Regions from separate parts of the Streptomyces sp. SS1-1 genome, predicted to be linked through region 2. Evidence: riboswitches for the same ligand, from Rfam matches in the RefSeq annotation. Region 2 holds a riboswitch; each other region holds the start of a gene.
The links. Region 2 has a riboswitch for cobalamin ahead of F8R89_RS10800 (prenyltransferase/squalene oxidase repeat-containing protein). Riboswitches for the same ligand answer to the same signal wherever they lie in the genome.
Positions count from the first base shown of each region.

Region 1: linked by a shared signal. The riboswitch ahead of F8R89_RS28630 (hypothetical protein) and the one ahead of F8R89_RS10800 (prenyltransferase/squalene oxidase repeat-containing protein) in region 2 are both predicted to bind cobalamin.
Region 3: linked by a shared signal. The riboswitch ahead of F8R89_RS08410 (cobalamin biosynthesis protein) and the one ahead of F8R89_RS10800 (prenyltransferase/squalene oxidase repeat-containing protein) in region 2 are both predicted to bind cobalamin.
Region 4: linked by a shared signal. The riboswitch ahead of F8R89_RS23465 (ribonucleoside-diphosphate reductase subunit alpha) and the one ahead of F8R89_RS10800 (prenyltransferase/squalene oxidase repeat-containing protein) in region 2 are both predicted to bind cobalamin.

Region 1 covers NZ_WBXN01000004.1:5,955,185-5,962,312, reverse strand. The annotation lists gene F8R89_RS28645 (gamma-glutamyltransferase family protein) at 1-1,149, opposite strand, end outside; gene F8R89_RS28640 (NADP-dependent oxidoreductase) at 1,276-2,220, opposite strand; gene F8R89_RS28635 (MarR family winged helix-turn-helix transcriptional regulator) at 2,344-2,847, shown strand; gene F8R89_RS28630 (hypothetical protein) at 2,898-3,314, opposite strand; cobalamin riboswitch at 3,372-3,551, opposite strand; gene F8R89_RS28625 (methylmalonyl-CoA mutase family protein) at 3,693-5,495, shown strand; gene scpA (methylmalonyl-CoA mutase) at 5,495-7,128, shown strand, end outside.
Region 2 covers NZ_WBXN01000004.1:2,103,830-2,110,957, reverse strand. The annotation lists gene F8R89_RS10810 (energy-coupling factor transporter transmembrane component T) at 1-47, opposite strand, end outside; gene F8R89_RS10805 (SCO2322 family protein) at 47-700, opposite strand; gene F8R89_RS10800 (prenyltransferase/squalene oxidase repeat-containing protein) at 697-1,908, opposite strand; cobalamin riboswitch at 2,026-2,188, opposite strand; gene fxsT (FxSxx-COOH system tetratricopeptide repeat protein) at 2,357-6,409, opposite strand; gene F8R89_RS36660 (TIR-like protein FxsC) at 6,402-7,128, opposite strand, start outside.
Region 3 covers NZ_WBXN01000004.1:1,578,433-1,585,560, reverse strand. The annotation lists gene F8R89_RS08415 (cobyric acid synthase) at 1-542, opposite strand, end outside; gene F8R89_RS08410 (cobalamin biosynthesis protein) at 539-1,498, opposite strand; cobalamin riboswitch at 1,605-1,757, opposite strand; gene F8R89_RS08405 (hypothetical protein) at 1,853-2,074, opposite strand; gene F8R89_RS08400 (inorganic phosphate transporter) at 2,112-3,347, opposite strand; gene F8R89_RS08395 (lysozyme) at 3,524-4,282, opposite strand; gene F8R89_RS08390 (class II aldolase/adducin family protein) at 4,481-5,182, shown strand; gene F8R89_RS08385 (alpha/beta hydrolase family protein) at 5,975-7,099, shown strand.
Region 4 covers NZ_WBXN01000004.1:4,783,786-4,790,913, reverse strand. The annotation lists gene mctP (monocarboxylate uptake permease MctP) at 1-1,270, shown strand, start outside; gene F8R89_RS23470 (GNAT family N-acetyltransferase) at 1,344-1,850, shown strand; cobalamin riboswitch at 1,896-2,028, shown strand; gene F8R89_RS23465 (ribonucleoside-diphosphate reductase subunit alpha) at 2,152-4,506, shown strand; gene F8R89_RS23460 (ribonucleotide-diphosphate reductase subunit beta) at 4,506-5,516, shown strand; gene F8R89_RS23455 (hypothetical protein) at 5,429-5,668, opposite strand; gene F8R89_RS23450 (GlxA family transcriptional regulator) at 5,761-6,750, shown strand; gene F8R89_RS23445 (cytochrome P450) at 6,722-7,128, opposite strand, start outside.

The DNA of each region.
Region 1 (7,128 bases), 3.9 Mb from region 2:
CCCCGCGCCAGGCACGTTGCCGGGTGTGGCGACGGCGGCGCCCCGCGCGTGGGCGCCGAGCCTTGGCGTGCGGCCGCCGGGGCTGCCGGGGCGCAGTTCGAAGGAGGCCGTGTCGCCTACCAGCCGGCGCCGTTCGGCGTTGTACGCGTCGGACAGCAGGTCGGCGAGCGGCACCTCGGCGGCGTCGCCGTACCAGGCCTCCCGGTCGGCCATGGCCAGCTTGCAGTTCTCGATCAGCAGGTGGACGTAGTCGGCGGACCCGTACGGGGGCAGCTCGTCCGGGAGCAGGGCGAGCTGCTGGAGGAGGACCGGGCCCTGCGTCCAGGGCCCGGCCTTGCACAGGGTCCAGCCGTTCCAGTCGTACGTCGCCGGCGCCTCGTAGGTCGCGGACCAGGCGGCGAGGTCGGCGGCGGTGAGGGTGCCGGTGTGGCGTTCGCCGCTGGTGTCGAGGGTGGGCCGGTGCGCCTGCCGGACCAGTGCCTCGGCGATGAACCCGGTACGCCACACCTCGCGCGCCGCCTCGATCAGCGCGACGCGGTCGCCGGCGCCGGCGATCTCGTCGAGGAGGCGTTTCCAGGTGGCGGCGAGCGCCGGGTTGCGGAAGAGCGTGCCGGGGCGGGGCGGCTCGCCGTCCGGCAGGTACACCTCGGCGGAGGAGGTCCACTCGGTCTCGAACAGCTCCCGCACGGTCTCGACCGTCTCGCCGACGCGCTCCACGGGCGCGTGCCCGTGTTCGGCGTAGTGGATGGCGTACTGCAGGACGTCGGCGGGCGCGAGCGTGCCGTGGTCGCGGAGCAGGACCATCCAGGCGTCGAAGGCGCCGGGGACGGCGGCGGCCAGCGGGCCGGTGCCGGGGACGAGGTCCAGGCCGAGGCCCCGGTAGTGGGTGACGGTCGCGCCCGCGGGGGCGACGCCCTGGCCGCACAGCACCCGCACCTCGCCGCCCGCCGGGGCGAGGAGGATGGGCACCTCGCCGGCCGGCCCGTTCAGGTGCGGTTCGACGACGTGCAGGACGAACGCGCCCGCCACGGCGGCGTCGTAGGCGTTGCCGCCGCGCTCCAGGACCGCCATCGCGGACTGCGAGGCCAGCCAGTGGGTGGAGGACACCATGCCGAAGGTGCCCTGGAGGGTGGGACGGGTGGTGAACATGGCCGGGCGTCACCTCGCGGTCGGGCGGACGGGTCCGTCCGATCTTCCGTGACCACCTGTTCGATGTTCAACCGTCCATGGGGGCGTGGTGCGAGGGTGCCGTGAAGGTGTGGAGGCCGGCCGGCGTCACGCGGTGGAGGTGACGACGACGACCTTGCCGTGCACCGCGCCCTCGGCGGCCCGTGCGTGCAGGTTCGGCAGCCCGGCCAGCGGCACCCGCTCGGCGACGTCCACGCGCAGCTCGCCTCGGTCGATCATCCCGGCCAGGCGCTCCAGCTGTCCGGTGTCGCTGCGGACGAACAGGTCGACGCCCCGCACACCGCGCTCCTCGTCGCCCGGTGCGGGCATCCACACGGTGGTGTTGACGAGGGCCCCGCCGGGGCGGACCAGGGTGACCAGCGCCGCCAGGTCGGCCGGTTCGACCGGGGCGAGGTTGAGCGCGAGGTCGACCGGTTCCGTCACCGCCGAGGTGACGCCGGTGATGGTGTGGTCGACGATCTCGTCGGCGCCCGCGGAGGCGACCGCCTCGGCGCTGCGCGGGCCGGCCGTGGCGATGACGTGGGCGCCGGCGTTCTTCGCCAGCTGTACCGCGTAGCCGCCGACGGCGCCGCCCGCCCCGTTGATCAGGACGCGTTGCCCGGCCGTCAGCCCGCCGTGGTCGAACAGGGCCTGGTACGCGGTGAGGCCCACGACCGGAAGGGCGGCGGCGTCCGCCAGGGGGACGCTCTTCGGTGCCGGCGCGAGGACGTCCGCCGGTGCGAGGACGTACTCGGCGGCGGCTCCGGCGCCGTCCATCGGCAGGAAGCCGACGACCTCGTCGCCGACCGTGAGGCCGTCCACCCCCTCGCCCAGCGCGTCGACCGTGCCGGCGACGTCGATGCCGGGGGTGTGGGGCAGCTCCACCGGGATGGGGCCGCGCATGAAGCCGGCGCGGATGTTGGCGTCGACGGGGTTGAAGGAGGTCGCGGCGACGCGGACGCGGGCCTGGCCGGGGCCGGGGACGGGCTGCTCCACGTCCTCGTGGCGCAGGACGCCGGGCTCGCCGTACTCGTGGAAACGCACTGCCTTCATCACGGTTCTCACCTTCGTCGTGATCTTCGATCGTGAAGGTTGCTTCGAATTCGAAGTAACTGGCGTCGACGCTACACCTGCTTCGAATTCGAAGCAAGTGAGGGTGAGCAGTAGACTCCGGCCATGCCTGATTCGCCGCCGTCACTCGACCCCGTGCAGCTCGGCACCTACTTCGACCTCATCGAGGTGACCAGCCTGCTGCGGCACGCTGTCGAGCAGCAGTTGCGGGAGAGCGGCGGGCTCAGTTACGTGCAGTTCCAGCTGCTGGCCCGGCTCGGGGACGCGCCCACGGGCAGTCACCGCATGACCGACCTGGCCGACGGCGTCGTCTACAGCCGCAGCGGCCTGACGTACCAGGTGGGTCTGCTGGAGAGGGAGGGCCTGGTCGTCCGCGCCCCCTCACCGGACGACGAGCGCAGCATCACCGTGACCCTCACCGACGCCGGGCGCGAGCTGCTCGCGAAGGTGCTGCCGGGGCACATCGAGGTGGTCAGCGGGCTGCTGTTCGCGCCGCTCTCGGCCGACGACGTCAGGACGCTCGCCGGCCTGCTGCGGCCGGTGCGCGACCACATGCGGGCGACCCCGCCCCGCTCGGCCGCTTCACGCCGCCGCAAGAGCGAGGCCTGAACCCGTACCCGCAGGGGCGGGCCTGAGCCCTCCACGCGGCGCGCGGACGGTCAGCCCTTTCCGGAGGCGCGGGACGAGGGCGGCGGGAAGGCGTGGAGGCCGAGGATCTCGGGGCAGGGGGCGACGCCGGGGCCGCCCGCCCGGACCCAGGCGATGACGTCCTCGGTGGCGTCGGGGTCGTTGACGAGGCCGAGCCAGACCGGGCGGGCGCCCGCCGCCCGTGCCGCGGCGGAGGGCTGGACGACGACCACATTGGCGTGGTCGCAGACGTCGAGGCAGTCGGAGACACGCACCGGAACGCTCTCCCTCAGCCGGGCGGTCTGGCGCTCGTGGTCGACACCGGTCACCTTCGGGCTGCCGCAGCAGCAGTCCCGGCAGAGCACGACCCGGCAGGGCGCGGCCGGGGGACGCCGGTCCGCGGGCGGCGGCTCGGACGACGGCTGGGGCGGGGGCGGGAGCACGGGCATGGCTGCCTTCGGGTCGGGGCTCGTACGCGGAGCCGGCCTGTGGACGTCCTCCCCGCCCGGGGGCGCGGAGGTGCCGGCAGGTCTTCGGACTCGGGTTCGTCCCGGCGGGGCGCCTTCCCGGTCTCCCAGTGGCGTGCCTGCCCCGCCCGTCCCCCTCACCGCTGCGCGTCAGTTCCGGATTCGCACCGGATTCCCTGGCCCCGGAGAAGGGGCGCGACCAGCTCGGCGAGGCTATCAAGTCGGGGTGCGCGGACGCCCGTTCGGCGTGCTCGAGCGGGCCTCGCAAGGGCGCGGAGACGCAGGTCACAATCTGGAAGAGGGCAAGGTCACAGCCGTGCCCCCTGCTGCTCCTTTGGCGATCTGACCTAGCATCCGAGCATGACGGTCCTGCCTGACGACGGGCTCTCGCTGGCCGCCGAGTTCCCTGACGCAACCCATGAGCAGTGGCGACACCTGGTGGAAGGTGTGCTGCGCAAGGCGGGCAAGGATGTGTCGGGTACGGCTGCCGAGGACGCCCTGTCCACCGCACTCGAGGACGGGATGCGCTCCCGCCCCCTGTACACCGCGCGTGACGCCGCGCCCGACCCCGGCTTGCCCGGCTTCGCCCCGTTCGTCCGGGGCGGTCGCCCCGAGGGCAACACGGCCGGCGGCTGGGACGTACGGCAGCGGCACACCACGGCCGCGGACGGCGTGGTGCTGGCGGACCTGGAGAACGGCGTCACCTCGCTCTGGCTGGTCCTCGGCGAGGCCGGCATCCCGGTCTCCTCCCTCCGCGGCGCCCTCGACGGCGTCTACCTCGACCTCGCCCCGGTCGTCCTGGACGCGGGCGCCGACACGGAGGCCGCCGCGCACGCCCTGCTCGCCCTGTACGACGAGCGTGGCGTCGCGAAGGACGCGGCGCGCGGCAACCTCGGCGCCGACCCGCTCGGCCACGAGGCCCGCACCGGCACGTCCCTGCCGTTCGCGCCGGCCGCCGCGCTGGCCCGGCGGTGCGCCGAGGAGTACCCCGGGCTCAGGGCCCTGACCGTGGACGCGCTGCCGTACCACGAGGCCGGCGGCTCGGCCGCGCAGGAGCTCGGCGCCTCCCTGGCGACCGGTGTGGCGTATCTGCGGGAGCTGACCGAGGCCGGGCTGACGGTCGAACAGGCCGCCGCGCAGCTGGAGTTCCGCTACGCGGCCACCGCCGACCAGTTCCTCACCATCGCCAAGCTGCGGGCGGCGCGCCGCCTGTGGGCCCGGGTGACCGAGGTGTCCGGGGCGACCTCCGCCCAGGTGCAGCACGCCGTCACCTCGCCGGTGATGATGACGCGCCGCGACCCGTGGGTGAACATGCTGCGCACCACGGTCGCCACGCTCGCGGCCGGTGTCGGCGGCGCCGACTCGGTGACGGTGCTGCCCTTCGACCACGCGCTGGGCCTGCCCGACGCGTTCGCGCGGCGCATCGCCCGCAACACCTCGACCATCCTCATCGAGGAGTCCCACCTGGCCCGGGTCATCGACCCGGCGGGCGGCTCCTGGTACGTGGAGCGGCTCACGGACGAACTGGCCCACGCGGGCTGGGAGTTCTTCCAGCGGATCGAGCGGGCGGGCGGCCAGGCCGCCGCCCTGCGCTCGGGGCGGCTGGGCGACGACCTCGCCGCCACCTGGGAGGCCCGCACCGGAAAGCTGGCCAAGCGCCGCGAACCGGTCACCGGCGTCAGCGAGTTCCCGAACCTCGCCGAGCAGCCCGTGGTGCGCGAGCCCGCGCCCGAGCCGCCGTCCGGGGGCCTGCCGCGCGTGCGGCGCGACGAGACGTACGAGGCGCTGCGCGCCCGCTCCGACGCGCACCTCGCGGCGACCGGCGCCCGGCCCCGGATCTACCTGGCCGCGCTCGGCCCGGCCGCCGCCCACACCGCGCGGCTGACCTTCGCCTCCAACCTCTTCCAGGCCGGCGGCATCGAGCCCGTCACCGAGGGCACCTTCGAGGAGAGCGGCGCCACCGAGGCGTGCCTGTGCTCCAGCGACGCCGTGTACGAGGAGCAGGCCGCCGAGGTCGCCGGACGGCTGAAGGCGGCCGGTGCCGCGCACGTGTTCCTCGCCGGGCGGCCCGGGGACCACCCCGGCGTCGACGGCCATGTCTTCGCGGGCTGTGACGCCGTCGCCGTCCTGTCCGCCACCCTCGACCGCATGGGAGTGTCCTGATGGGAATCCCCGACTTCACCGGGATCGAACTGGGGACCCCGGCCGCGGCGGGCGGCTCCGACGAGTGGCGTACGGCCGTCAAGCAGGCCACCGGCGGGGACGATCCGTCGTGGGAGACGCCGGAGGGCATCGCGGTCAAGCCGCTGTACACCGGGCGTGACCTGGAGGGCCTGGACTTCCTGGGCACCTACCCGGGTGTGGCGCCGTATCTGCGCGGCCCGTACCCGACGATGTACGTCAACCAGCCCTGGACGATCCGCCAGTACGCGGGCTTCTCCACCGCCGAGGAGTCCAACGCGTTCTACCGGCGCAATCTGGCGGCCGGCCAGAAGGGCCTGTCGGTCGCCTTCGACCTGCCGACGCACCGCGGCTACGACAGCGACCACCCTCGGGTGACCGGCGACGTCGGCATGGCGGGCGTGGCGATCGACTCGATCTACGACATGCGGCAGCTGTTCGACGGGATCCCGCTGGACAAGATGACGGTGTCGATGACGATGAACGGCGCGGTGCTGCCCGTGCTCGCGCTGTACATCGTGGCGGCGGAGGAGCAGGGCGTACCGCCCGAGAAGCTGGCCGGGACCATTCAGAACGACATTCTGAAGGAGTTCATGGTCCGCAACACCTACATCTATCCGCCGAAGCCGTCGATGCGGATCATCTCCGACATCTTCGCGTACACCTCGCAGCGGATGCCCCGCTACAACTCGATCTCCATCTCCGGCTACCACATTCAGGAGGCCGGGGCGACGGCCGACCTGGAGCTGGCGTACACGCTCGCGGACGGCGTCGAGTACATCCGGGCCGGACGGGAAGCGGGCCTGGACGTCGACGCGTTCGCGCCCCGGCTGTCGTTCTTCTGGGCGATCGGCATGAACTTCTTCATGGAGGTCGCCAAGCTGCGCGCCGCGCGCCTGCTGTGGGCGAAGCTGGTGAAGCAGTTCGACCCGAAGAACTCCAAGTCGCTGTCGCTGCGCACCCATTCGCAGACGTCGGGCTGGTCGCTGACCGCGCAGGACGTGTTCAACAACGTCACGCGCACCTGTGTCGAGGCGATGGCGGCGACGCAGGGGCACACGCAGTCGCTGCACACCAACGCGCTCGACGAGGCGCTGGCCCTGCCGACCGACTTCTCGGCGCGCATCGCCCGCAACACCCAGCTGCTGCTCCAGCAGGAGTCGGGCACCACCCGGGTCATCGACCCGTGGGGCGGCAGCGCCTACGTGGAGAAGCTGACGTACGACCTCGCGCGCCGCGCCTGGCAGCACATCCAGGAGGTCGAGGCGGCCGGCGGCATGGCCAAGGCGATCGACGCCGGCATCCCCAAGCTGCGCATCGAGGAGGCGGCGGCCCGCACCCAGGCGCGCATCGACTCCGGGCGCCAGCCGGTCATCGGCGTCAACAAGTACCGCGTCGACAGCGACGAGCAGATCGACGTGCTGAAGGTCGACAACTCCTCGGTGCGCGCGCAGCAGATCGCCAAGCTGCGGCGGCTGCGCGAGGAGCGTGACGAGACGGCCTGCCGGGACGCGCTGGACGCGCTCACCCGGGCCGCCGACGGCGAGGGCAACCTGCTGGAGCTGGCCGTGGACGCGGCCCGCGCGAAGGCCACCGTCGGCGAGATCTCCGACGC
Region 2 (7,128 bases):
CCCTCCGGGCCACCCCCGCTCCGCGTACCGCCGCGCCCCCCTGCCATCAGCCGCGCCGCCGTCGTGCCTGCCAGACGGCCGCGCTCGCGAGGACCACGACCGCCGCCACACCGGCGACGAGACCGACCGACGCACCGCCCTCCGGGTCGTCGTCCGGCTCGGTGGCCGCCGTGCTCCCGGTGCCCGCCGGCTTCTCGCCCTGCGCGACCTGCTCCCCGCAGCCCTTGCGCGGGTAGCCGTCGATCGCGCACAGCAGGGCGTTGGAGTCGTACCGCAGCGGACCGGCGACGGCCGCCAGGGCGTCCGCGGTCGTGGCGTCCGGGTCGACCCGCGCGCAGACGGTGCGCCGGGCAGGCGGCCGCTCGCCCGACGGGGCGTCGGCGGCCGTACCGAAGTCCAGGACGAGCGCGACGCGCTTCTTGCCGTCCCGCGCGGGCGTACGGGCGCAGATCACCGAGAACTCGGCCGCGCCCCGGGGCCGCGTGGCGTCCTTCGAGTCCTCGCTCACGGCGAAGCGGAACCCCTGGACATCGCCGTCGTCGGGGCGGGACAGCGAGGGGCCGAGGGTGGCGTACGACCAGGAGTCGCCGTCACGGTCCCAGAACGACCAGTAGCGGTACCCGGCGGCCTGGGCGGCCTGGGCCGCGCCGGCCGTGAGGACCAGCGCGGCCAGCAGGACCGCGAGGGCGCGCCGGATCACGCCCGCCCGCCCTTGGTGCGGTGGCTCAGCAGGAAGCCGATGCCGACGCCGACGACGAGGAAGACACCGATGTACCACCAGACGCCGAACGGGCTGTCGTCGTCCTTGTCCTCCTGGGTGTCCGCGCTCTTCGCGGCCGCCTTCTGCGGGGCCGGGCCGGTCGCGTTCAGCTTCGCGACCAGGTCGGTGCCGCCGAAGGCGCGCGGGTCGGTGCCGGTGGCGTGCGCGGCGAAGATCAGCTGGGCGTAGGCGGCGGGGCCGTTCTGCGCGGCCCACGCGGCGGCGTTGCCCTCCAGCCACTTCAGGGGCTTCGCGGCGGCCCCGGCCCCGCCCTGCGCGGCGAGCGCGACGACCGCGTCGGCCGTGTTGCCGTAGTCCGGCTGGTCGTCGGCGCCGGGCAGAGCGGAGACCAGGTGCCCGTCCTTCGCGAGGACCCGCGTCAGATAGGCGGCGCCGTTGGCGGCGGCCTGCTCGGGGGAGCCGGCCTTCGCGCAGGTGGCGTCGGCCTTCTCGCCGGCGCTCGTGACGAGCCCCTTGCCGAGCGCGCCGATCACCCCGGCCGCGGTGGCGTCGGCGTTGGCGGCCAGCCTGCCCTTCTTGTCCGGCTGGTAGGCGAACGCGCCCGCGTCGTCGCCCTCGCAGGGCAGCGCGAGGGAGAGCAGGGCGTCGTACGGCGACTTGCCGTCCCTGGTCACCTCGGCCGGCTTCTCGCCGGCGGCGGCCAGCGCGCCGACGACGACCGACGTCGAGTTGGTGTCGCTGGCGCCGCCCGGGGTGTAGCCCCAGCCGCCGTCCTTGTTCTGCACGGACTTCAGCCAGGTGACGGCCTTGCCGGTGACGTCGTCGTGACCGCCGAGGGCCGTCAGGGCCTGCACGGCGGCGGCGGTGCTGTTGCTGTCGACCATCACCTTGGCGTCGCACGCCTTGGCGGTGTCGGCGCGGTAGGCGGCGAACGCCCCGTTCGCGCACTGCTGCCCGGTCAGCCAGTCCACGGCGGACGCGGCGGGCCGCACCTTCGCGGTGTGCTGGGCGAGCAGCGCGAGGGACTGGCGCCAGACCCCGTCGTACGTCGGGTCGGTGGTGCCGTACAGCCCCTCGGGGAGGGACGCCGACGGCGACGGGGACGGTGAGTCGGCGGCCATGGCGGGCGCGGCCGCGCCGAGCACGACGGTGGCGGCCAGGGCCGCTGCGCTGCGGCGGACGTTCATGATCGGCGGGTGCCCTCTCCCTGTGGGGAGCCGGACAGCACGGGAGGACCCCCCCGGGCGGCTCGGCTCCGTATACCTCGACGGTGCCGTGCTCCGGCAGGCTGCCGGGACACGTGAGCCGGTCACGTCCGTCCAGGGCGGTCCGGCTCACCGGCCTCGGACTCGCCCGCCACGGGGGGCGGGACGCGGGGACCGGATCACGGTTGCGGGTCAGCGCCGGAATTGCACCGGCTTTCCCCTGAACGGGTGAGTGATGACGACCGGGACACTGTACCCGGGGGTAGGGCGGGGTGGTGAGGTGGCTGGGGGGTGCCCGGTCGGCCTCGGCCCCGCGCACGGCCGTCGGCCGGGTGGTCACCACCTCGGCCTCACGGGTGTGGGACCTGCGCGGCACGTCCCGATCCCGGCACCGCGGCCGGGGGGATCGAGAATCCGATCACACTGCGCCTCAGATCGGCTCGGGGTCGAACTCCCAGCCCGATCGCCTCCACTCGCGCAGCGCCAGGGCGCGGGGATGGTCGGCGCCGAGCCGGGCGGTGAGGGCGCCCAGCACCTCCTCGCGCAGTCGCTCGGCGGCCTCGGTCTCCCCCAGCTCGTTCAGCACCACCGCGAGGTTGGCGGCGCAGACCAGGGGAGCGGGGTGCTGGTCGTCGTCGAGGACATCACGGATCCGGTCCAGCACCGACTCGTAGGTCGCGCGGGCGATCTCCCGCTGACCCAGCGCCGCCTGGGCGTTGGCCACGTTCATCCCGCACATCAGGGTGAACGGGTGGTCGTCGTCGAAGATCTCGGCGAAGGCCCGCGCCGCCTGCTCGGCGTGCGCCAGGGAGGAGGCCGCCTCGTTCGCCGAGCAGAGGAGCACGGCCAGGTTCGCGTAGCAGGCCGCGGTGTAGGGGTGCTGGTCGTGGAAGAAGCGACGGCAGTCGTCCAGGACCCGGCGGGCCAGTTCGAGGGCCTCCTCGGTACGGCCCTGGGCGCCCAGCGCGCCGGCCAGCCCCAGCTGGAGCAGCAGCCGGTTGGGTGACGCCGACCCCTCCTCGGCGGGGAGGGCGGCGAGCACCGCACGGGTCAGCTCCTCCGCCTCCTGCGCCCGCCCCAGCCGGCGCAGCGCGCCCGCCAGGGCCTTGCCGGCGTTGACCGTGGTGGGGGAGGACGGCCCGAACTGCCGGTTGTCGAGACAGCTCTGGTAGGTACGCCGCAACTGGTGCTCCGCGCCCGCGTAGTCACCGCAGTCCAGGAGATCGCGGGCGTGGCTGATCGTCGATTCCCGGGTGTACGCGTGCTCGGAACCGAGGATCTTCTTCCGCATCTCCATCGTCTTGCGGTCCAGCCGCAGGGCGTCCGCGTACTGCCCCAGCACCCGCAGGCAGACGGCGTAGTTGTTGGCCGCCACGAGGCTGCGCGGGTGGTCCTCACCGAACAGTTCGAAGAGCCGCTCGTAGTTCCGGCGGTCGCGTTCCGCGGCCTCGCTGTAGCGGCCCAGCCCCCGCAGGTCGGCGGCCACACCGCCCGAGGTCATGAGGATGTGGAGGTCGTCCGGGCTGTCCAGGACCGCCTCCTGGCGGCGCAGGACGTCCATGTCCATGTCCAGGGCTTCCTGATAACGGCCCTGTGCGCGGAGGACGTTGCCGATCTGGAAGCCCATGTGCAGCACCCATCGATCCTCTTCGCCGCTGTGCTCCACCCATCCCTCGTGGACCCGCGTGCTGAGTTCGTAGGCCTGCTTGAGCTCGCCGCGGCGGCGCAGCTGGCGCACGCGGTCGACGATCAGCTTGCGGATGCCGTAGTCCGGTGTCGTCAGGGCCCACTTGGTTCCGAGGTGCGGCCAGATGATGCGGTAGCGCTCCCAGGTGTTGTGGTCCTCGGGGTCGTCCTGTTCGGGGCGGGCGGCCACCAGCGTGCGGAACACGGCGTCCCGCATGGTCTCCTGCTCCTCCTCCGTCATGTTGGAACGCACCGACATCTGCACCAGCCGGTGCACCTGGAGACTGCGGGACTTGCGGTCCACCGTGGCCAGCGAGAGGCGGCTCAGCTCCTGGAAGGCCCGCGCGATCATCTCCGTGCCGTCCAAGGGGCGCGGCCGGAAGCCTTCAGATGCCCGGCCCGACAGGGCCTGGGCGATCTGGGTGCTCTGCAGGAGATCGAGGGAGATGGGCCCGGGGCTGAACCAAGCCGCCAGCTTCAGGAGTTGCACGGCCGGCGGGAAGCTCTCGTAGAGCTGCTCGATCGCCACGCGCCACGTCTTGGAGACGTCGAGCAGCCGGTCCTCGGGGCTCGGGCCCTGCGCGTCGACCGCCGGCTGGCGTTCCAGGAGCTTGACGTACTCCTGGGTCTGCAGACCCGTCTCCCTGAGCACGGCGGCCGCGTGCTCCACCGCGAGCGGCAGGTCGCCGAGGGCCGCCGCCACTTCGTCGGCCTCCTCGGTGCTGCACTCGGTGAGCCTGCGCTTGAGGTGCGCCACGCTCTCCTCGCGTTCGAACACGCCGACGTCGGTGATCTCGGCGTACCGCTCCCAGCCCTCGGCCCGCTGGCTGGTGACCAGGATGTGACCGGACTTGCCGCTCACCAGCAGGTCGGACAGGTCGCTCACATGCTCGACGTTGTCGAGGATCAGCAGCCAGCGGCTGTAGGGCCGGCCCAGGCCGAGCGCCTCCTTGACGACGGTCGCCGTGGCCGTCGGGTTCTTGCGCTCGCCGACGCCGAGCGGGCCGGCCAGCTGGGCGTACTGCTCGACGGCGAGGTTCCGCTGGTCCGCCTGGATGTGCCAGACGACGTCGTAGTCGCCCTTGTAACGGTGGGCGAACTCCAGGGCGAGCATCGTCTTGCCGACGCCGCCCATGCCGCGCAGCAGCACGGTGCCGTTGCCGGCCCGCAGCCGGTCGCGCAAGTGCTCCAGCAGACGCTCGCGCCCGGTGAAGGACGGGTTGCGGATCGGCAGGGACTGCACGGCGGGCTCGGCCCCGGGAAAGCGCGGACCGCCGTCGCTCGCCGTGACCGGGCTGAACAGCGGCTGTGTCGGGGCCTCCACGGCGTTCAGCAGAACCTGCCGGGCGGCGTCCTCGTCGGCGCCGCACCGGGTGAGGTCGGCGGCCGTGCGATCGGAGAACGGGGCGCTCAGCCGTACGTCGTCCACCCGGACGGCGACCGGGCCGCGCGGGTTCTCGGCCTGTTCGAGGCTGTCGGCCATGTCCCGCCCGCCCCGTGCGGCCATGAACTTGCGGTAGGCGTGGGACAGGACGGCGAGGCTCCGCGTGGACGGTCCCGCCGCCCGGCCGGTCCCGGCCCGCTCCGCCGCGGCCGGGGTGCCCTGCGGCAGCAACTGCACACGGAAGCCCACGGACTTGAGGGTGAACTCGATCCAGTCGGCCCAGGTGCGGTCCTCGGGGACGAAGCTCACCCGTACCTCGGTGTCCTCCAGCGGTCTGGGCCGCTTGTACAGGGCGAGGACGCGTTTGCGCTCCGCGTCGTCCATGGGGGGCAGCGCGGTGACCTCGCCGTCGGAGATGACCTCCGTCAGCCGTTCGCAGGCGGCGAGCATCGACGTGGGGCGGCCGGGGGCGTCCCGGAACGGTGCCAGCAGTTCCTCGTAGGCGTAGAAGGGCCGGTAGGGGATCTCGACCTTGCCCCAGTACTCCTGGGCGTCCAGCGTGCAGTGGCGGCGGACGATGTCGGCGAACTTCGCCCGCATCTGCTCCCGCGCCGCCTCCAGACGGTCGGCCTCACCGTTGGCGTCCTCCACCCGCATGGGGACCGGGATGATGCGGATCCCGCGATAGCCGTAGAGGGTGTCGATCTTCTGCGCCACCGCGTGGGCGCCGTCCATGCCCTGGCTGCTCGGAGTGAACGCGACGACCAGGGCGTCCGGCAGCAGCACCGTGCAGACGTCGGAGACGTCGCTCAGTCCGGTGCGGCTGTCGATCAGGACGTAGTCGTAGTTCTGGGTGAGTTCGTGCTTGAGCGCCCTCACGAAGACCGGCCCGTGCCAGGTGTGGTCCAGGAAGCGCATCCAGTCGAACTGCGAGTACGCCGACAGGTACTCCTTGTTCTGCGTGCCCGGGGACACGTAGTCGAGCCGGCCGCCGCCGGGGAACTTCCAGTCCAGCGGGATGACGCAGTGGTTGAAACGGGCCTGCGAGTCCACCCACGCCGCCTCGGCGGCCACCCAGTCGTCCTCCGGGTGGCTCTCCGGCTGCCTGCGCTGCTCCAGCACCGTCTGGTTGAAGTGCAGGAAGAGGTCGATGATGCCGGACGCCGACCGTAACCGGTCGCGGTCCAGGAACGGGTGGAGGAAGCGGTCCAGGCCGGGCGCGTCGAGGTCCCAGTCGACGACCAGCACCCGTTTCCCGCCGGACGCCAGGATCCAGGCCGTGTTGGCGAGGGACATGGTGCGGCCGGTGCCGCCCTTGTAGGAGTAGAAGGTGACGACCTTCCCCGCGGCCGGCTCCTCCGGCTCCTGAGCCGGCGTCCCCGTCGTCTCTCCCGCGCCGTTCTCGTCAGTCACTGGTTCGTCCTCCGCTCCCCGTGACGCCGCGCCGGGCCGGCGTCGGGCGCGGGGAATCGTCCTGGATGGAATCGAGATACCGCAAATAGCAACTCTTCGCCAACTCCGCGAAAAGCCATGCGAAAGCATCGGGCTGGGCGATGCCCTGAGCGGCCGCGCCCCGGGCCGTGTGGCGCACGTCGTCCAGCTGCCGGTGCCAGGACAGCGTGTCCCGCAGCCGGTCGGTGAGCCGCTTCCTGTCGCGCTGCGTCTGCGGGTCGTCGCCCGCGAGGACCGCCATGACGGCCAGCCAGGGCCGGTTGGCCCGGTCGATGCGCCGCACCATGTCCGACGTCCTGGGGTCGCCGAGGGCCCACGCGTCGACCACCAGCACCCAGGGCGCGACCGGCCGGGCGGGCTCCCGTCCGGGTCCCTCGTGGACGATGCTCTCGTACGCCTTCTCGAAGGCGACCAGTTCCGGTTCGAAGCCGAGATTGCCGGCGAGGGCGAGGGCCTGCTGGATCAGCGATCCGGACGCCGTCCGGAACGGCCGCCACGCCTCGGTGTCCGGGCCGTACGTGGCCGCCTCACGCCCCGGAGGCAGCCGGCCGGCCGTCGGCGCGAGGGCCGTGATCCGCAAGGTCGGCTTCGACCGCTGCGGCGCGAACGCGTCCTCCAGACCGTGCCGGTCGCCCCACTGCCCCGCGTCGGCCGGCCGGGCCGGTGAGTCCTTCGCCGCC
Region 3 (7,128 bases), 530 kb from region 2:
GCCACCGTCCCGAAGAACGAGGCGAAGACTCCGCCCCGGTCGATGTCGCCCACGACCAGCACCGGCAGCCGGGCACCGCGCGCGATCCCCATGTTCACGATGTCCGTGCGCCGCAGGTTGATCTCGGCGGGCGAACCGGCGCCCTCGCAGATCACCGCGTCGTACGAGGCCCGTAGTTCGGCGAGGGAGTCCAGCACGGTGCCGAGCAACCGCTCCTGCCGTCCGCCGTGGTAGCCGCGCGCGCTCAGCTCGCCGACCGGCCGGCCCAGCAGCACCACCTGGCTGCTGCGGTCCCCGCCCGGCTTCAGCAGGACGGGGTTCATGTGCGCGGTCGGCTCGATCCGGCACGCCTGCGCCTGCATGGCCTGCGCCCGCCCGATCTCCGCGCCCTCGCGGGTGACGAACGAGTTCAGCGACATGTTCTGCGCCTTGAACGGCGCGACCTTCACGCCCTGCCGGACCAGCCAGCGGCAGATCCCGGCGGTGACGACGCTCTTGCCCGCGTCGGAGGTCGTACCGGCGACGAGCAGCCCGCCCTTCACGCGGCACGTCCCCGCGCCGCGCGCCGCCCGAGCAGGAGCCGCGCCCCGGCGCACACCCCGAGGGCGAGCACGCCGACCCGCTGCGACAGCCGCACGGCCCGCTCGATGTCGGCGACCTCGACGGCCCGTCCGGCAGCCCCGTTGAGCACGGGCCGGTGCTCCACCCGCCCGCCGTACGACAGCGTCCCGCCGAGCCGCACCCCGAGCGCGCCCGCGAACGACGCCTCCACGGGGCCCGCGTTGGGGCTGGGATGCCGGTGCGCGTCCGCCCGCCACGCCCGTACGGCCCCCTGGGGGTCGCCCCCGGCGACGGCGGCCAGTACGGCGGTCAGCCGGGCCCCCGGCCAGCCGGCGACGTCGTCGAGACGGGCCGAAGCCCAGCCGTAGCGGCGGTACTTGGGGGAGCGGTGCCCGACCATCGCGTCGAGCGTGTTGACGGCCCGGAACCCCGCGAGGCCCGGCACCCCGGCGACGGCCCCCCATACGAGGGCGCCGACCACGGCGTCCGAGGTGTTCTCCGCGACGGACTCCACGACGGCCCGCGCGATCCCGTCGGCGTCCAGCGCCTGCGGGTCCCGGCCGCACAGATGCGGCAGCCGCGCCCGCGCGGCCTCCACGTCCCCGGACTCCAGGGCACGTCCGATCGCCCGGGCCTCCCGGGCCAGCGAGGTGCCGCCGACGACGGCCCAGGTGACGGCGCCGGTCAGGGCGACGGAGGCGGCGGGGGAGGGGCGCACGGCGCGTGCGCCGAGCGCGGCGGCCGCCACGGCGCCACCGGCGCACACGGCGGTGTGGAGCACACCCCAGGCGCGGTGGTCGCGCCACAACACCCGTTCCACGGCGCCCGCGGCACGTCCGAACGCGGCGACCGGATGCCCACGGCGTGGATCGCCGAGCAGCAGGTCACCGAGGAGTCCGGCGGCGGCGCCGTACGCGAAGACGCGTTCGGCACGCATGGGGTTCAGCCGGTGGTGGCGTCGGACAGGGGTCCGGTACTGCTACTGCGTGACGATCGGCAGGCGAGCATCGCGTGATGTCCTCACTCAGGGTGTCCACGCCCTGGTTCGACGAGACCGGCGGCGAGAGTTCCTGGCTCCCGGGGGTCACTACCCCGGTGACAGTGGCGGGACCGCGCCGGATTCGCACCGGCTTCCTCTTCTGCCGCCGTACATGGCCTGGGAAGTCCACCACGGGTCGCGACGGCCGTCAACTTGCCTGTGACCTGCGACGGGAGAGTGTGCGCAGGCCCACACACACCGAAGGTGCGCGACGGTGTCCCGTCACGCACCTCAGGAGTCACGCGTCGTACGTCAGGCCACGATGAGGTAGATGCCGTACGCCACGGCCGCCGTGCACGCCGCGAAGCACGCGTAGGCGCCGGTGACCGCGAGCGCCGCCGAGTCGCCCTGCGCGACCGCCCGTTCGCGGCGCGAGAGGCCCGCGATGCCGAGGGTGAACAGGGCCACCAGGACCACCGTGACGACGAGACTGACACCGAAGACGGAGCCGAGGGCCGCCCAGTCGATCTTCATGCTGCTTCCTTGTGTTGCCGGGAGGGGTGACCGGGGGTCAGACCGCGGCCCTGGTGGGCTCGGGTCCGGGGGCCGGTGCCGGGAGGGTGACGGAGAGGTCGTCGGTCACCGTGCCCGTGGGAGGCGGGGTCACGACGGCGATGGCGGTGGTGACCACACCGGCGGGCTCGTCCTCGTCGCCGGTGACGTTGGTGTGGTCGACGACCTCGCGGCGGGAGATCCGCCAGATCGCGAAGCTGGAGGCGATCAGGAAGACCGCGACGGCGGCGGTGCCCCAGGTGCCGAGGCCCGTCACGTACTCGGCGAGCGCCGCGACCAGCGCGGCGGCCGGCAGGGTCAGGGCCCAGGCGACGAACATCCGGGTGGCCGTGGACCAGCGGACCACACCGCCCTTGCGGCCGAGACCGGCGCCCATCACGGAACCGGACACGGAGTGCGTGGTGGACAGGGAGAAGCCGAGGTGGGAGGAGGCCAGGATGACCGTCGCGGCGCTGGTCTGGGCGGCGAAGCCCTGCTGCGGCTGGAGGTCGGTGAGGCCCTTGCCCATGGTGCGGATGATCCGCCAGCCGCCGAGGTAGGTGCCGAGCGCGATGGCCAGGCCGGCGGAGAGGATGACCCAGGTGGGCGGGTCCGAGGCGGGGGCGAGGGCGCCGCCCGCGATCAGGGCGAGGGTGATGATGCCCATGGTCTTCTGGGCGTCGTTGGTGCCGTGGGCGAGGGAGACGAGGCCCGCGGAGGCGATCTGGCCGGCGCGGTAGCCCTTCTTCGCGGCCTCGCCGTCCGCCTTCTTGCCGAGGGTGTACGTGAGCCGCGTGGCCAGCAGGGCCGCGACGCCCGCGACGATCGGGGCGGCGAGGGCCGGGAGCAGGACCTTCGTGACGAGCACGTCGCCGTGGACGGCGCCGACGCCGGCCGAGGCGATGGTGGCGCCGATCAGGCCGCCCATCAGGGCGTGCGACGAGCTGGAGGGCAGGCCCACCAGCCAGGTGACGAGGTTCCAGAGGATCGCGCCGACCAGGGCGGCGAAGATGACCTCGGGACGGATGCCGGTCTCGTCGACGAGACCCTTGGAGATCGTGTTGGCGACCTCCACCGAGAGGAAAGCGCCTACAAGGTTGAGCACGGCGGACATGGCCACCGCGACCTTGGGCTTGAGCGCACCGGTCGAGATGGTCGTGGCCATCGCGTTGGCGGTGTCGTGAAAACCGTTCGTGAAATCGAACGCGAGCGCGGTTACCACCACGATCGCGAGGATCAGCGAGAAGTTTTCCATTTACCCAGGCAATCGTTCGAGGTCATTGGCTCGATGAACGTAGGAAACCTGAGTGAACGGAAGGTGAACTGGGGCGGGCCGCGCGGTGTCCGGCAGGGAGGGTTTCCCCTATGAACGGAAGGCCCCCGTCCGCGGTGCCCGGGCGGGGCCGGGGCGCGGCCGGGGCGCGGCGCGGTTCAGCCGCCGCGGGCGAACGACCTGAGCTGGGTCAGGGACCCGTTGAAGAGATTCTGGTCACCCGGCAGGCCGCCGCCGTTGTCGTACTGCCAGAGGGTCCAGGCGCGCCATCCGGACGGCAACGTTCCGGGGTCCGGGACATCGTAGCGGGCCACCCAGAGCGGGTGGTCGGCGAAGGCGCGGGAGGCGCCGGTGCAGGTGTTCCACCAGTGGGCGGTGGTGTAGATCACCGGGCGGCGGCCGGTCAGCCGGCGCACCTCGTCGCTGAACGCCCCGATCCAGGCGGTCATCGCCGCCTTGGGCAGCCCGTAGCACTTGTGCGAGCCGTACGGGTTGTACTCGATGTCGAGCGCGGGCGGCAGGGTCCAGCCGTCCGGCCGCCAGCCGCCGCCGTTGCGTACGAAGAACGCCGCCTGCGCACGGCCCGAGGACCGGTCGGGCAGGGCGAAGTGGTAGGCGCCGCGCACCAGGCCGGCGGCGCGGGCGCCGTCGTACTGCCGGGCGTAGTAGGGGTTGCGGTAGGTGTGCGACTCGGTCGCCTTGACGTAGACGAACCGCGCGCCCCGCGCCCGGCTGTCCGCCCAGTCGACGTCCTTCTGGTGCGACGAGACGTCATGACCTCGGGGCTTTCCGGCGGCGGCGGCGGCAGCGGGCGGGGCCGGTGCTCCTGAGACGGGGACGGCGACGGCGGTGGCGGTGAGCGCGAGCACGGCCGCGCAGGACACGGCGAGTCGGGACGGTTTGCGGGCACGGGCCATGGTTCCCCCCGGAATGGTGGCGTGTGCGGCAAATCACCCGGAGATTATCGGAAGATCGTTGAACTCCGATCGATCTCAGGCCAAGCGGCCGGAGCGGACGGTATGTCGGGGTATGCACCCTCCCGGAGGTCGCCCCTCCGCCCTGAAGTGCCCCCATCCACCGGCGACTTCGCGCACCGCGCCTGGCAGGATCGCCGCATGGCTGACGAACGGTGGGAGCAGGGGGACGGCGACGTCCCGAACCGGCGCACGGTGCGGCCCGAGGAGGCGGCGGCCTGGGAGGCCCTGGTCGCCACGGCCCGCCGGACCGTCGCCGACGGACTCGTGGTCGGCACGTCCGGGAACGTCTCGGTGCGGGTGGGGGACACGGTGCTGGTCACGCCGTCCGGCGTGCCGTACGACCGGCTCACCGCCCAGGACGTCACGGGCGTCGCCCTCAACGGCCGGCAGGTGCTGGGCACCCTGGTGCCGACCAGCGAACTGCCCATGCACCTCGCCGTCTACGCCGCCACCGACGCCCGCGCCGTCGTGCACACCCACGCCGTCCACGCGACGGCCGTCTCGACCCTGGTGCCCGAACTCCCACTGATCCACTACATGGCCGCGGCCCTCGGCGGACCCGTCCGGGTCGCCCCCTACGCGGCGTACGGCACCGAGGAGTTGGCCGAGAACATGCTGCGGGCCCTCACCGGCCGTACCGCCTGCCTCCTGCGCAACCACGGCACCGTCGCCCACGGCGCCACCCTGGACCAGGCGTACGACCGCACGGCCCAACTGGAATGGATGTGCCGCGTCTGGCTCACGGCCTCCTCGGTCCCGGGCCTGACCCCGACCCTCCTGTCCGGGGAACAGGTGGCGGAGGTGGGGGAGCGCCTGAAGGGATACGGGCAACAGGGCTGACGGCCCCGGGCGCCTGCTGCCCCCGGCGTCAGGCCGGGGGCACCGCCCTACGACCGGCCGGCAGGCGCCGACGGCCCGTCACCTCGGCCGTGGTGCCGTCCTTTCCCGCACGGGCCGGGGTGCGCCCGCCTCCGGCGGCGCCATGGCCCCGGCGGCCCGCTTCGGCCCGCCACCCGCCCGCCTGCCCGTGCGAGGGGCGGGCGGTGGAGGCGGGGCGCGCCCGGGGCAGGTGTCCGGCGGCCAGGCATACGGTCTCGCACCGCTCGTCACGTGCGGGGAGCGGCCCGTGGAGGCGGGGAGTGCCGGGGGCAGGTGTCCTGCGGCCGCGCGTGCGGTCTCACGCCGCCCGGCCGCGCGCACGTCACCCGGCCCTGCGGCTCGGCCGCGCGCTCGTCCACACAGCGCGCCACTCGGCTGCTTCGCCGCGAGCTCTTCACCCCCGCTCCGCCGGGTTCCGCTTGCCGCGTGCGGGGAGCGGCCCGTGGAGGCGGGGTGCGCCCGGGGTAGGTGTCCGGCGGCTACGCGTGCGGTCTTGCTCCGCTCGGCCGCGCGGCGGCGCGCAAGTCACTCGGCTCCGTGGCTCGGCTGCTTCGTCGCGCGCTCGTCACCCCGCCTTGCCGGGGCCCGGCTCGTGCCGTGCGAGGAGCGGCCCGCGAAGGCGGGGCGCGCCCGGGACTGGTGTCCGGCGGCCACCCGTGCGGTCTCGCCCCGCCCGGCCGCGCGACCGCGCGCACGTCACCCCACCCCGCCCTCCCACTGGCCGTCAGGCCGGTCGTTCCGGACACTGGACGGGTGCGCACTGTCCGAACGACGGCCGCAGCCGTCTCCGTGGCCCTGGCCGCCGGCGCCGCGAGCGTCGCCGCCGGGCGGCTCGCCAGCGGCGCCGCCCTGACGGCGACCCCCGGCCGCCCGCTGCCCACCGAACCCCGGCTCACCGTGCACGCCACGGCCGCCGGGCAGATCACCCTCACCCGCGACCTGGCCTCGCTGCGTCCCGGCACGTACGGCCTGGCCGGTGACGGCTCGCACGCCGTCGTCGGCCCCGTCCTCGAGGACGCGCAGCACTCCGCCGACACCGTGGTCCGCCGTCTGGAGCGGGTCACCCACGGCACCCTGAAGCCCGGCGACAGCGTCTGGCTCACCCCCAACGTGTACGTCGGCAACCCGCGCGCCACCCTCGGCCTCGACCACGCCGACGTCGACATCCCGGGCGAACTCGGTCCGCTGCCCGCCTGGTTCGTGCCCGGCGCCCGGGGCACCTGGCTCATCGCGGTGCACGGCCTGGGCACCACCCGCGAACACGCCATGAACCTCATGCGGCCCCTCAACGCCCGGCACGTCCCGGTGCTCGCCCTCGCCTACCGCGGCGACCTCGGCGCGCCCCGCCCGCCGGACGGGCTGCACCACTTCGGCGAGACCGAGTGGCGCGACGTCGACGCCGCGATGCGCTACGCCGTGCGCTACGGCGCCCGGAAGATCGTCCTGCTCGGCTGGTCCACCGGCGCCACCATGGCGCTGCGCGCCGCCGCCCGCTCCAGCCTGCGCGACCGGATCGCCGGGCTCGTCCTGGACTCCCCGGTGCTCAGCTGGGAGACCACGTTGCGCGCCCTCGCCGCGGCCCGCCACACCCCGAACGCCCTGCTGCCCCTCGCCGTGCGCGCCGCCCAGGGCCGCGCGAACCTGACCGCGGACCGCTCCGGCGCAGACGTCTTCGAGGGCGTCACGGTCCCCACCGTCGTCTTCCACGGCCCCGGCGACCGGGTGGCCCCCTGGACCCTGTCCCGCCGCCTGGCCAGGGCCCACCCCGACCTCGTCACCCTGCACACCGTGCGGGACGCCCCGCACGCCGCCATGTGGAACGCCGACCCCGGCTTCTACGAGGAGTCGCTGCGCCGCTTCATGACACCGCTGGTCTGATACGCCCCCTCACGGGCCCCCCACGGGAC
Region 4 (7,128 bases), 2.7 Mb from region 2:
CGGACGGTTCGGCTCCAAGAGCCTGTCGCTGGCCGTGGCGGTCACCGGCATCCTGGCGACGATGCCCTACATCGCGCTCCAGCTGGTCGGCATCCAGGCCGTCCTGGACGTGATGGGCGTCGGCGGCGGCGAGAGCACCAACTGGTTCGTCAAGGACCTGCCGCTGCTCATCGCCTTCGGCGTGCTGGCGGCGTACACCTACTCGTCGGGACTGCGCGCCCCCGCGCTGATCGCCTTCGTGAAGGACACGCTGATCTACATCGTCATCGCGGTGGCGATCATCTACATCCCGATCAAGCTCGGCGGCTTCGACGAGATCTTCGCCAAGGCGGGCGACGCCTTCGCGGAGCCGAACCCGAAGACGGGTGCCCCGCGCGGGGCGCTCACCCCGGGCGACGCGACCCAGTGGACGTACGCCACGCTGGCGCTGGGCTCCGCGCTCGCGCTGTTCATGTACCCGCACTCGATCACCGCGACGCTGTCCTCGCGCAGCCGTGAGGTGATCCGGCGCAACACCACGATCCTGCCGCTGTACTCCCTGATGCTGGGCCTGCTGGCCCTGCTGGGCTTCATGGCGATCGCGGCCGGGATCAAGGTGCAGAACGGGCAGCTGGCGATCCCGCAGCTGTTCGAGGACATGTTCCCGGCCTGGTTCGCGGGCGTGGCCTTCGCGGCCATCGGCATCGGCGCGCTGGTGCCGGCGGCGATCATGTCCATCGCGGCGGCGAACCTGTTCACCCGCAACATCTACAAGGACTTCATCAAGCCGGACGCCACGCCCGCCCAGGAGACCAAGGTCTCCAAGCTGGTGTCGCTGCTGGTGAAGGTGGGCGCGCTGGTCTTCGTCCTCACCATGGACAAGACGGTCGCCATCAACTTCCAGCTGCTGGGCGGAATCTGGATCCTGCAGACCTTCCCGGCCCTGGTCGGCGGCCTGTTCACCCGCTGGTTCCACCGCTGGGCCCTGCTGGCCGGCTGGGCGGTCGGCATGGTCTACGGCACGCTCGCCGCGTACGGGGTGGCGACCCCGGCGCAGAAGCACTTCGGCGGCTCCTCCAAGGAGATCCCGGGCATCGGTGAGATCGGCTACATCGGTCTGACGGCGTTCGTGCTCAACGTGCTGGTCACCGTCGTCCTGACGTTCGTCCTGAAGGCCGCGAAGGCCCCGGACGGCGTCGACGAGACGAAGCCGGAGGACTACACGGCGGACGCGGGCGACCCCGGCGTCCAGGTGGAACTGCCGCCGGCCACGGCGGGCTCGTCCCACTGAACCACCCGTGAGCGGCGGGCCGTCGGAGAGATCCGGCGGCCCGCCGCTGCGTGCGTACGGCACACTCGGCGGTATGGACATCGTGATCCGGCCGGCGGACCCCGGCGAGTACGGCCCTCTGGGCGAGATCACCGCACAGGCCTACCTCCAGGACGGCTTCCTCGACTTCGGCGAGGACGACGCCTACCTCGGCGAGCTGAAGGACGTGGCCAAGCGCGCGGCGGCCGCGCAGGTGCTCGTGGCCGTCGAGCACGGCCGCCTCCTCGGCGGTGTGACCTTCGTCCCCGAGGGCGGCCCGATGGCCGATCTGGCGGGCCCCGGCGAGGCGGAGATCCGTATGCTCGCCGTCGACCGCGCGGCCCGGGGCCGGGGCGCCGGCGAGGCGCTCGTGCGCGCCTGCGTCGACCGCGCCCGCGCCACGGCGGGCTGTGTGCGCGTGGTCCTCTCCTCCCAGCCCACCATGCACAGCGCCCACCGCCTCTACGAGCGGCTGGGCTTCGTCCGTACGCGGGAGCGGGACTGGAACCCGCTGCCGGAGCTCCTCGACCTCACGCTCGTGACCTACGAGTTGACGCTCTGACACCAGTACGCCACAACATCTAGGGGTGGCGCGGCAGGCGAGCACAAGATGTATGCTCATGCTCGCTGTCGCCGCAGGGGAATCCGGTGCGAATCCGGAACTGTCCCGCAACGGTGTACTTGTGCATGTCTCATGCGCTTCGTCAGTCCGAGGACCTGCCGACAGTGCGTCCCGGCCACCCGGCCGGTGCGCTCCGACGTCCGGGCCTCGTGGAATGGGCCGGTGGACGCGACGCCCCGTGCGCTCGTGAGCTGCCCCCTGCCCTCCGCAAGGCCCTGTGCCGAGCGAGGGAGAGCCTCACGTGACGATCGCGCCAGCCGAACCGGCCTCAGCGGCGGCCCAACCGGAGAACGACGGTCCCGGTGCCGCGCTGCTGCGGACCCTGACCGAGCTGACCGCCGACCTCCCCGACGCCGACCCCGGCCGGGTCGCCGCCGCCGCGCTGCGCGGCCGGTCCGCCCGGGCCGACGAGACGGAGTTGCGCGAGCTCGCCACCGAGGCGGCGGCCGGGCTCATCTCCGAGGACCCCGCGTACAGCAGGCTGGCCGCGCGGCTGCTCACCCTCTCCATCGCCGCCGAGGCGGCCTCGCAGGGCGTCACGACCTTCACCGGGTCCGTCGCGACCGGCCACCGCGAGGGCCTGATCGCCGACCGGACCGCCGCGTTCGCCCGCACGCACGCCGCCCGGCTCGACGCGCTCGTCGACCCCGCCGCCGACGACCGGTTCGGCTACTTCGGGCTGCGCACCCTGCACAGCCGCTATCTGCTGCGGCACCCGCACACCCGCAAGGTCATCGAGACGCCCCAGCACTTCCTGCTGCGGGTCGCCGCCGGTCTCGCCGCGGACGACAGCGCGGGGGCGGTGGACGAGGTCGCCGCGCTCTACCGGCTGATGAGCCGCCTGGAGTACCTGCCGTCCTCCCCCACGCTCTTCAACTCCGGCACCCGGCACCCCCAGATGTCGTCCTGCTACCTCCTGGACTCCCCCAAGGACGAACTGGACTCGATCTACGACCGGTACCACCAGGTCGCGCGCCTCTCCAAGCACGCGGGCGGCATCGGTCTGTCGTACTCCCGCGTCCGCGCCCGGGGTTCGCTGATCCGGGGCACCAACGGGCACTCCAACGGCATCGTGCCGTTCCTGAAGACACTGGACGCCTCCGTGGCGGCCGTGAACCAGGGCGGCCGGCGCAAGGGCGCCGCCGCGGTCTACCTGGAGACCTGGCACTCCGACATCGAGGAGTTCCTGGAGCTGCGGGACAACACCGGTGAGGACGCCCGCCGTACGCACAATCTGAACCTCGCGCACTGGGTGCCGGACGAGTTCATGCGCCGGGTCGAGGCCGACGGGACGTGGAGCCTGTTCTCCCCCGCCGACGTGCCCGAACTGGTCGACCTGTGGGGCGAGGAGTTCGACGCCGCCTACCGCGCGGCGGAGCGCGAGGGGCTGGCCCGCAAGACCCTCCCGGCCCGGGAGCTGTACGGCCGCATGATGCGCACCCTCGCGCAGACCGGCAACGGCTGGATGACCTTCAAGGACGCCGCCAACCGCACCGCCAACCAGACCGCCCTGCCCGGCCACGTCGTGCACTCCTCCAACCTGTGCACCGAGATCCTGGAGGTCACGGACGACGGGGAGACGGCGGTCTGCAACCTGGGCTCGGTCAACCTGGGCGCGTTCGTGCGGGACGGCGACATCGACTGGGAGCGCCTGGACGAGACGGTCCGCACGGCCGTCACGTTCCTCGACCGGGTCGTGGACATCAACTTCTACCCGACCGAGCAGGCCGGCCGTTCCAACGCCCGGTGGCGTCCGGTGGGCCTGGGCGCGATGGGCCTGCAGGACGTCTTCTTCCAGCTGCGGCTGCCCTTCGACTCCGCCGAGGCCAAGGCGCTGTCCACCCGGATCGCCGAGCGGATCATGCTCGCCGCGTACGAGGCGTCCGCCGGCCTCGCCGAGCGCGAGGGCCCGGTGCCGGCCTGGGAGAGGACGCGGACCGCGCGGGGTGTGCTGCACCCCGACCACTACGACGTCGAGCCGGCCTGGCCCGAGCGCTGGGCCGCGCTGCGCGAGCGGATCGCCACGACCGGGCTGCGCAACTCGCTGCTGCTGGCGATCGCGCCCACCGCCACGATCGCGTCCATCGCCGGTGTCTACGAGTGCATCGAGCCGCAGGTCTCCAACCTGTTCAAGCGCGAGACGCTGTCCGGCGAGTTCCTCCAGGTCAACTCCTACCTGGTGGAGGAGCTGAAGCGGCTCGGCGTGTGGGACGCCCGCACCCGCGAGGCACTGCGCGAGGCCAACGGCTCGGTGCAGGACTTCGCCTGGATCCCGGCGGACGTACGGGCGCTGTACCGCACGGCCTGGGAGATCCCGCAGCGCGGCCTGATCGACATGGCGGCGGCCCGCACCCCGTTCCTCGACCAGTCGCAGTCCCTGAACCTGTTCCTGGAGACGCCGACCATCGGCAAGCTCTCCTCGATGTACGCGTACGCCTGGAAGCAGGGGCTGAAGACGACGTACTACCTGCGCTCGCGCCCGGCGACCCGGATCGCCCGTGCCGCCCGCGCCACCGTCCCCGTCCAGCAGGTCACCGACCCCGACGCGGTCGCCTGCTCCCTTGAGAACCCCGAGTCCTGCGAGGCCTGCCAGTGATGTCCCGTACCCAGAACCTTCTCGACCCCGGCTTCGAGCTGACCCTGCGCCCCATGCGCTACCCGGACTTCTACGAGCGCTACCGGGACGCCATCAAGAACACCTGGACCGTGGAGGAGGTCGACCTCCACTCGGACGTGGCCGACCTCGCGAAGCTGACCCCGGCCGAACAGCACCTGATCGGACGGCTGGTGGCGTTCTTCGCGACCGGTGACTCGATCGTCGCGAACAACCTGGTGCTGACGCTGTACAAGCACATCAACTCCCCCGAGGCGCGGCTGTACCTCTCGCGCCAGCTGTTCGAGGAGGCCGTGCACGTCCAGTTCTATCTGACGCTGCTCGACACCTACCTCCCCGATCCGGAGGACCGGGCGGCGGCGTTCGCGGCGGTGGAGAACATCCCGTCGATCCGTGAGAAGGCCGAGTTCTGCTTCCGCTGGATGGACTCGGTCGAGAAGCTGGACCGCCTGGAGTCACAGGCCGACCGCCGGCGCTTCCTGCTCAACCTGATCTGCTTCGCGGCCTGCATCGAGGGCCTGTTCTTCTACGGCGCCTTCGCCTACGTCTACTGGTTCCGCAGCCGGGGCCTGCTGCACGGCCTGGCGACCGGCACCAACTGGGTGTTCCGCGACGAGACCATGCACATGTCGTTCGCGTTCGACGTGGTCGACACGGTCCGCAAGGAGGAGCCGGAGCTGTTCGACGACCGGCTCGGCCAGGAGGTCACCGACATGCTGAGGGAGGCCGTCGAGGCCGAGCTGCAGTTCGCGCGCGACCTGTGCGGTGACGGCCTCCCGGGCATGAACACCGACTCGATGCGGCAGTACCTGGAGTGTGTCGCCGACCAGCGGCTGACCCGCCTCGGCTTCGCCCCGGTGTACGGCTCCGAGAACCCCTTCTCCTTCATGGAGCTGCAGGGGGTTCAGGAGTTGACCAACTTCTTCGAGCGGCGCCCCTCGGCGTACCAGGTGGCGGTGGAGGGCACCGTCGACCTGGACGAGGACTTCTGAGTCCGGACCGCGTCGCGCTCCTGGGCCTCCCTGATCTGACGGTCGATACGGCGGTCGTGCACGATCCCGATCACCGAGGGGAGGACCAGGAGGACGAACATCCCGAGCACGACGGCCATGGCGAGCAGTGTCTGTGTCTGTTCCGTAGTCATGACACCACTGTCGCGCCGGACACTCCTGTCGAACAGTGGCAGGACTGCCGTGCACCCTCGATTTACTGCCATCCGCGAGGCACAATGGCAGCATGCTGAAGAACGTGGCGGCCGTCCTGCTCGACGGCGTACACCCCTTCGAACTCGGCGTGGTCTGCGAGGTGTTCGGCATCGACCGCAGCGACGAGGGCCTGCCCACGTACGACTTCGCGGTCGCCTCGGCCGAGGGGCCGACGCTGGGCACCCACGCCGGCGGGCTGACCCTGTCCACGCCGTACGGACTGGAGCGGCTGGAGGAGGCGGACCTGATCGCCGTGCCGGCCGGGAACGACTACCTCACCCGTGACTTCCCGCCCGAGCTGCTGGACGCCCTGGTCAGAGCGGTCGACCGGGGCGCCCGGGTGCTCAGCGTCTGCTCCGGCGTCTTCCTGCTGGGGGCGGCGGGGCTGCTCGACGGGCGGCGGTGCAGCGTGCACTGGCGGCACGCCGAGGAGCTGGCCCGGCGGCACCCCCGCACGACCGTCGAGCCCGACGTCCTGTACGTCGACGAGGGCCCGGTGATCACCAGCGCCGGCACCGCCGCCGGCATCGACGCCTGTCTGCACCTGGTGCGGCAGGAACAGGGCACGGAGATCGCCAACAAGATCGCCCGGCGCATGGTCGTGCCGCCGCACCGGGACGGCGGCCAGGCCCAGTACATCGAGCGGCCGCTGCCCGTCTCCTCGTGCGACACGGTCGGCGAGGTGCTGGCCTGGATGGAACGGCACCTCGACGAGGACCTCACCGTGGAGCAGCTCGCCGAGCGGGCGCTGATGTCCCCGCGGACCTTCGCCCGCCGCTTCCAGCAGGAGACCGGCACCACCCCCTACCGCTGGATCCTGCGGCAACGGGTCCTGCTGGCCCAGCACTTGCTGGAGGCGACGGACGAGACGGTGGACGCGATCGCCGGCCGGACGGGGTTCGGCACGGCGGCCGCGCTGCGCCACCAGTTCGTCCGGGCCCTCGGGACGACCCCGCAGGCGTACCGGCGGACGTTCCAGGGCCCAGAGGCCGCTAGCCGCGGGGCATCGTCCGCAGCCTGAGGTCGTGCGGGTGGAGGGTGATGCCGACCCGGGTGCCGTCCTTGGAGCCGGGGGCCTGCTCGAAGCGGTACGACGTCGCCAGCGACGCCGTGACGAGGGTCAGCAGCGCCATCGAGAAGTGGTCGCTCGGGCACTTGCGGTTGCCGACACCGAACGGGGCCATGGCATGCTTCGGCACCTCCTTCGCCCGCTCCGGGAGCCAGCGGTCCGGGTCGAACCGGAGGTGATCGGCGTACGACCGCGGATCGCGCTGCACCGCGTACGGGCTGTAGACGATGTCGGACCCGGCCGGAATGCGATAGCCACCGAGTTCCGTGTCCGTGACCGCGCGCCGGGTGAGAATCCAGATCGCGGGACGCAGGCGCATTGCCTCCACGA